3 regions of the Nakamurella sp. UYEF19 genome follow, and region 2 is predicted to be linked to each of the others. Evidence: riboswitches for the same ligand, from Rfam matches in the RefSeq annotation. Region 2 holds a riboswitch; each other region holds the start of a gene.
The links. A riboswitch is a leader RNA that binds a small molecule or an ion and turns the genes downstream of it on or off. The one in region 2 is predicted to bind cobalamin.

Region 1: it holds a riboswitch for cobalamin, as region 2 does, so the genes downstream of both, ABIB25_RS08285 (ribonucleoside-diphosphate reductase subunit alpha) here and ABIB25_RS14395 (CbtB domain-containing protein) in region 2, are expected to answer to the same signal.
Region 3: it holds a riboswitch for cobalamin, as region 2 does, so the genes downstream of both, ABIB25_RS05995 (ABC transporter substrate-binding protein) here and ABIB25_RS14395 (CbtB domain-containing protein) in region 2, are expected to answer to the same signal.

The regions. Positions count from the first base shown of each region.
Region 1 is NZ_JBEPNO010000003.1:466,217-468,475, reverse strand. It holds gene ABIB25_RS08290 (DMT family transporter) at 1-488, shown strand, start outside; cobalamin riboswitch at 576-811, shown strand; gene ABIB25_RS08285 (ribonucleoside-diphosphate reductase subunit alpha) at 956-2,259, shown strand, end outside.
Region 2 is NZ_JBEPNO010000009.1:110,849-113,107, reverse strand. It holds gene ABIB25_RS14405 (hypothetical protein) at 1-150, opposite strand, end outside; gene ABIB25_RS14400 (CbtA family protein) at 125-988, opposite strand; gene ABIB25_RS14395 (CbtB domain-containing protein) at 1,017-1,244, opposite strand; adenosylcobalamin (AdoCbl) riboswitch at 1,249-1,408, opposite strand; gene ABIB25_RS14390 (HNH endonuclease signature motif containing protein) at 1,475-2,259, opposite strand, start outside.
Region 3 is NZ_JBEPNO010000002.1:605,549-607,807, reverse strand. It holds gene ABIB25_RS06000 (helix-turn-helix transcriptional regulator) at 56-1,057, shown strand; cobalamin riboswitch at 1,093-1,229, shown strand; gene ABIB25_RS05995 (ABC transporter substrate-binding protein) at 1,318-2,259, shown strand, end outside.

The sequences.
Region 1 (2,259 bases), on a different contig from region 2:
CACGATCGGAACTGTCGCTGTCCTCGTCGGTGTGGATCCTGATCGGTGTGACCATCGTCCAGGGCATCTACCACCCCATGATCAAGCCGCTCCTGCGTCGCTACAGCGGCGTCGAGGTCGCCACCTACGGCATGGTCGCCGGCACTCTCATGCTGCTGCCCGCCCTTCCCGGAGCCTGGGGCCAGATGGGGAGCGCGTCTGCGGGGGCGTGGTGGTCGGTGGCCTTCCTCGGCGTCTTTCCGTCGGCCCTCGGATTCGTCCTGTGGGGCTACGCCGTCGGACGTCTGGAGATGGTGACCTCGACGTCTCTGCTGTACCTCGTTCCCGCGTTCGCGGTGTTGATCGCCTACTTCTGGCTGGACGAGGTCCCGGTGGCCGGCGAATTGATCGGCGGTGCGGTGGTACTGGTCGGCGTGGTCACGGTCGGGCTGGGCAGCGCTGTCAGAGCGCGTCGAACCACTTCTGCCGTGCAGCATCAGCTTCAGTGAGCAAGGTCGGGCCCGGTCCGTCTCAGCTCGGCTCGACGACACGCCCAACACGACATGTGGGGGTTGTTGATCGACATGCCCCCCACATGTACTGTCCGTTCTGCTGGTGGTTCGCCTGACCCGGAGTGAGCAATTCCGGGGAGGGCGTGCCAACAGGGAATCCGGTGTGAATCCGGGACTGCCCCGCAGCGGTGAGTGGGAACGACAGTCGTCATGAAGCACTGAACGCTCCGGCGTTCGGGAAGCGACGGCCAGTAGGAGATCGGTGTCAGAAGCCGGTCGTGCCCGCGAGTCCGAAGACCTGCCATCAGTGCGCGCGCCAGCCGGTGCGCGCCGTCGGTCGACCCCGTGGGAGGGTCCCTGCGCTCCAGGCCATCCTGGGCACCCCGATCGGGCTGCCTCCAGGACGGTCCTGCGCATCCTCCCCGAGATCCGCCGTCACCGGTCTTTTCTCGCGAGGAGAAAGCATGACCCAGACCCTGCGCGGTCTTCACCTTCCCGACGCCCCCGACCCCGTTGATCTGCGTCACGACCTCAAGCTCCGCACCGATCTGTCGGTGATCCGCCGTGACGGTTCCACCGCCCCGTTCGACGCCGGCCGGATCATCGTGGCCATCACCAAGGCGTTCCTGGCCGTCGAGGGCGAGAGGGCCCAGACGTCCTCACGGCTCCGGACGCTGGTCTCCCAACTGGCGGACGACGTGGTCGGCACCCTGCACCGTCGCCATGCCCCGGGCGGCAAGATCAATCTCGAGGACGTGCAGGACCAGGTCGAACTGGTGCTGATGCGGGGCGGTCACGCCGCCGTCGCTCGCGCCTACATCCTCTACCGCGAGGAGCACCGCCGTGCTCGTGACGAGCGGAACACCGCTGTGTCGCAACCTGTTCCGATCCAGACGTCGATGTCGGTGACCTGGCCGGACGGGACGCTCGCCCGGCTGGATCGCGAACGGCTGAGCTCGGTGATCGACGAGGCCTGCGCCGGCCTGGGCGAGACGGATGCCGCGCTGGTCCTGGCCGGTACGCAGGCGAACCTCTACGACGGCATGACGACGGTCGAACTCGGGCTGGCGCCGATCATGGCGGCCCGCGGACTCGTGGAGACCGAGCCGGCCTACTCGCAGGTGGCCGCGCGGCTGCTCGCCGACACGCTCCGGGCCGAGGCCCTGACCTTCCTGCACGACGCGCCGACACAGGCCACCGCCGCGCAGATGACGGCCGGCTATGCGCAGTACCTCCCCGCCTACCTGGCACGGGGGATCGAGTTGGGCCAGCTGGATCCGCAGCTCGCGGAGTTCGATCTCGAGCGCATCAGCGCTGCGGTGGATGGGCAGCGGGACAACGACTTCACCTTCCTCGGCCTGCAGACCCTCTACGACCGCTACTTCCTGCACCACCGCGGCACCAGATACGAACTACCGCAGGCCTTCTTCATGCGGGTGGCCATGGGGCTGGCCGTACGGGAGCCGGACCGGGAGGCCGCTGCGATCGAGTTCTACCGGCTGCTGTCGAGCTTCGACTTCATGGCCTCCACCCCGACCCTGTTCAACGCCGGCACCACCCGGCCGCAGCTGTCGTCCTGCTTCCTGACCACCGTCGACGACGACCTCGACGACATCTTCCAGTCGATCAAGAACAACGCGCTGCTGGCGAAGTTCTCCGGTGGGCTCGGCAACGACTGGACCCCGGTGCGTGGCATCGGGGCGCACATCCGCGGCACCAACGGACTCTCTTCCGGGGTGGTCCCGTTCCTGAAGATCGCGAACGACAC
Region 2 (2,259 bases):
CAAGGCACCAATCGGTTGCCAGGGATCACCGTTGTTGCTGCTGTTGTTGCCGTCGCCGCTATCGGGATCGCTGATCTCCATTGCGAAATGCGGTCCGAGATCAGCGATCTCGTCGATGACGTCGTCAGACAGCCGCTTTCTCCCGATCACCTGACGCCTGTCGAAGACGGTCCGTCGGTTCCAGCACCCGGTGGGCCAGCGGAGCGAACAGCAACCCGATGGCCGCCCAGAGGACGAGCTGGGCGCCCACCGAATACAGTCGGAACTGGATCAGATCGTCGGCCGGGAAACCGGGGAAGACGATGGTGCCCTTGGTATCCAGCAGGGGCAGTGGCGTCTCGGTGGCCTGCGCCCCGTAGTGCTGGACGTTCGTGGCGAGCATCCCGAATGACGGCAACAGGGCTGTCGCCGCGCCGATCACGACGACATAGGCCGCCGCGGCGATCAGTGGCGCGTTCCAGTGGCCGAAGCGTGCCGTCAGCCGCTTGCCGAGCAGCACGGCGAACGCGAGGAACACGATTGCGGCGGCCACCATCAGCAGATACAGAACGCTGCGTTCCTTGATCGTGTCCTTGTGGCCGATGGCCGGAGGGTTGGCCGGATAGGCAAGAAACGGCACCAGGTAGAGCGCGAGGAATCCTCCGCCTGCGACGAGGACTGCGAGCGTCCGAGGCCGGAGCGCGCCCACCCGGCCGAGGGACACGGTGTAGACCACCGCGAACAGGGTGCCAACGGCAGCACCGAAGAGGATCATCCCCACTCCGATGCCGAGATTGGCCTGGATCGTCCGGCTGAAGATGTCGTGGCCGTGTTCGTCGACGGGCAGGCCCGCAGCCTTGTCCAAGGCGTGCTGCGCCTCGTCCCGTGCGGATTCGTAGTCGATCGCCCTGTTGATCACCGGTTCGGCGAAGATGCGAGTGAAGGCGAGCGCCAACAGGCCGGCGATGGCGCCGACCAGCAGGCCTCTGAGAATCAATTTGGCTGCGATGTTCACGGGCTCGGTGACTGAGATCGGCTCAGTGACAGGGGAAGCCGAGGAAGTGGCGTGCGTCGTGCACGAATTCGTGGATGGCGGTGTTGCTCCCGAAGACCGAGGTGGCGCCCTGGTCGATGCCCACGAAGTAGTACACGGCGAGCGCCAGGGATGTGGCCGTGATCAGCCAGGCTGCAGCCTTGGACAGTGGGATGACGACCTGGGTGGGGATGGCCGTCGGTGACGCCACGCTGGTGGCAGCAGTGGTCATGGTGGAGCTCCTTCCGGGATTCTGCGTCCCGTGATCGAGGGGGCACGTGAAGGCGGAAGACCTGACTCACAGAAACCGGGGAGACCCCGAACGCTGCTCACAGTGGCGCGACCGTGCCGGATTTACACCGGCTTCCTCACACCTTCACGAGCCCAAACCGTAGCCCCCCGGGTGCGCGCAGAGCAATGGCCCCACGGGCGCCCCCGGGCCATGGCCCCACAACGGTCCGATCACGCCGCCTTCTGACGGTCGATGGGGTTGCTGTCAAGAGTGTTTCGCAGTAGGACGTCGACGATGTCACCGATGCTGACCTTCTCTCCGGCCCACCGCGGGCGGATGGCTTCGGACCCACGATCTGTCCACCGGGTGATCTCGTCCAGATCCCGGTCCAACGGGAAGGTAGTCCTGAACCCGGACCCGTCGCCTTGATCGACACGGAAGCGACCGGGCTCGAGCACGATGCCTCCGGGGTCGGTGAACTGCCACCGGGGTACCGACTTCGTCGAGTCCGCCGCGGCTGCGACGCCGAAACCGGCTTCGTGGACTGCCATGTGGTGGAGCTGGCACAGCAGAACCAGATTGCCGAGATCCGTCGTACCACCGGCGGCCCAGTGCTGCACGTGGTGGGCCACGAGGTGCGTCGTCCGGGCACAGGACGGGAACTGACAGCTGCCGTCCCGGACCATCAGGGCCCTCCGTTGGTGCGGCGAAACCAGCCGTCGCCTGCGGCCGTAGTTCAGGACCGCGCCCGCGTGACCGCGGACCATGGCGACGACCATCGCGTCGCACGCCAGCCTCGCCGCCGTTCCCGGTGCGACGCCACCGATGCGGGCGACCTCGCAGCATTTCTCCGCGGGGACCGCCGAGACGTCCAGGTGCTCGTGCTCGTCTGCGGCCCGCAGCCTTTCGGCCGCCGGCGGCGCCTCCGATGGGGAACTCAGTGGCTCAGGCGCTACCGATTCAGGCGCCACCGACTCGGGGACCGGCAGTCCGACCGTCTCGGCGAGAAGGCGGG
Region 3 (2,259 bases), on a different contig from region 2:
ACCGTGCTCGGAGAAGCGGCCTGGTACTGGCCGCTATTTCTGCCACACTCCAGAAATGCGAGAAACTTCCGCCCGGTTACTGCTGTTGCTGTCGCTGCTGCAGGCACGGCGCGAATGGGCCGGATCGACGCTCGCCGACCGGCTCGCGGTCAGCATGCGGACCGTGCGGCGCGACGTCGACCGACTCCGTGCTCTCGGCTACCCCGTCTCCGTCACCAAAGGACCGGGCAGTAGCTACCGCCTCGATGCGGGCGCCGACCTGCCTCCCCTGCTGTTCGACGACGAGCAGGCCGTGGCGGTGGCCCTTGCCCTGCAGACGGCACCGACCACGGTCGCCGGTATCGACGACGCCGCGGCCCGAGCACTCACCACCATCCGCCAGGTGATGCCGGCACGTCTGCGCCACCAGATCGACGCCGTGGAGATCACGGCCGTCGGCAGCACACGAGATCCGATGCGGCCGCAAGTCGATCCGAAGGTCCTCGTCGCCGTCGGCACCGCCATGCGCAATCGCGAGGTGCTCCGGTTCGACTACGCCTCCGCTCCCGACCATGCCGACGCACGGCACGACGTGACCGCCTTCTTCCCACCCCGGCGGGTCGAGCCACACCACCTCGTCATGTGGAGTGCGCGGTGGTACCTGGTGGCCTGGGACCTGGACCGGGCCGACTGGCGCACCTTCCGCGTCGATCGCCTCACTCCGCGTTTCGGAACAGGCCCGCGGTTCGACCGCCGCGAACTACCCGCGGATGATGTCGGTCACTACGTGACACGGCAATTCGATCGCGGCTCGACCCGGCGGCGCTGGCCCTGCCAGGGCTTCGTGGAGCTCGACGCGCCCGCCACTCTTGTCGCACGGTGGGCACCGGAGGGCGCCACTGTGGAGGAAACCTCCGAGAACACCTGCACCCTCGGCCTCGGCGCGTGGTCATGGGTCGGCCTGGCCGCCCTCGTCAGCACCTTCGCTGCGGACTTCGAGGTGATGGGCCCGCCCGAGCTTGCCGCGGCCTGCGTCGAACTCGCCGAACGCTATGCCGCGGCCGGGCATCGCGGCTGACATCCCCGTCGCTCCGCTCGCCCCGGTTGACGGTGTTCCGTCGCCGACCGTAGGGTCGCGAGGACTGCTCCCCGTCAGCGAAGTCCGGTGCGAAACCGGCGCTGTCCCGCAACTGTGGTCCTCCGTGCTCCGGCCCGGGGGCTAGCCAGGTCGCCTGACGGGTGGGCGTGATCAACCGGCCTCGAGGAATGGGCCCCGGTTGGCGGCAGCTCTCCTGCCGTCGAGCGAGGCTTCCCTCGACAATCTGCAAGAGGGACACCATGCGTTTCGAGTCAGGGCGTTTCGAGTCAGGGCGTTTCAAGTCAGGGCGTTTCAAGTCAGGAACCGCCGCCGCAATCGTGGCCGTGTGCGCGCTGCTCTCCGGGTGCGGCACCTCGAGCGGGACGACCGCCTCCTCCGCAACCACCATTCCCACCGCGGTGGGGTCGTCCCCCACAGTCGCGTCCGCGCCGGCGTCGTCGATTCCATCGTCGTCGGTTCCGGCGTCGTCGGCCCCGGCTGCAACATCCAGCGCCCCCGCAAGCTCGGCTGCGACGTCCAGCGCCCCCGCAAGCTCGAGCGAACCGGCACAGTCAACGCCCGCCGACTCGGCCCCGAAGCGGATCGTCTCGCTATCCGCGAGCGCCACCGAGGACCTGTACGCGATCGGCGCCGGCGCCCAGGTGGTGGCGGTGGACAGCAACTCCAACTACCCGGCCGGCGTGCCGACCACCAAGCTGTCCGCCTACGAGCCGAACGTGGAATCGATCGCGAAGTACAGCCCGGACCTGGTTGTGCTCTCGGACGACATCAACAACATCAAGGCCCAGCTGACCAAGCTGAAGATCCCGGTCCTGGTGGAACCGGCCGCGACGTCGCTGGACGACACCTACCGGCAGATCCAGTCGCTGGGAACGGCCACCGGCCACACCGCCGCGGCGATCAGGACGGTCAACGACATGCGCGCGAAGATCACCGCTCTGATCGCTACCGTGCCGAAGCGCACCAGCCCGCTGACCTACTTCCACGAACTCGACAACACCCTCTACACGGCATCCTCGAAGACCTTCGTGGGCCAGCTCTACACGCTGGCAGGTCTGAAGAACATCGCCGACGCCGACAACCCGAAAGCGACCCCGTACCCGCAGCTGTCGGCCGAGTACCTGGTGAAGGCCGACCCCGACCTCGTCTTCCTGGCCGACACCAAGTGCTGCCAGCAGAGC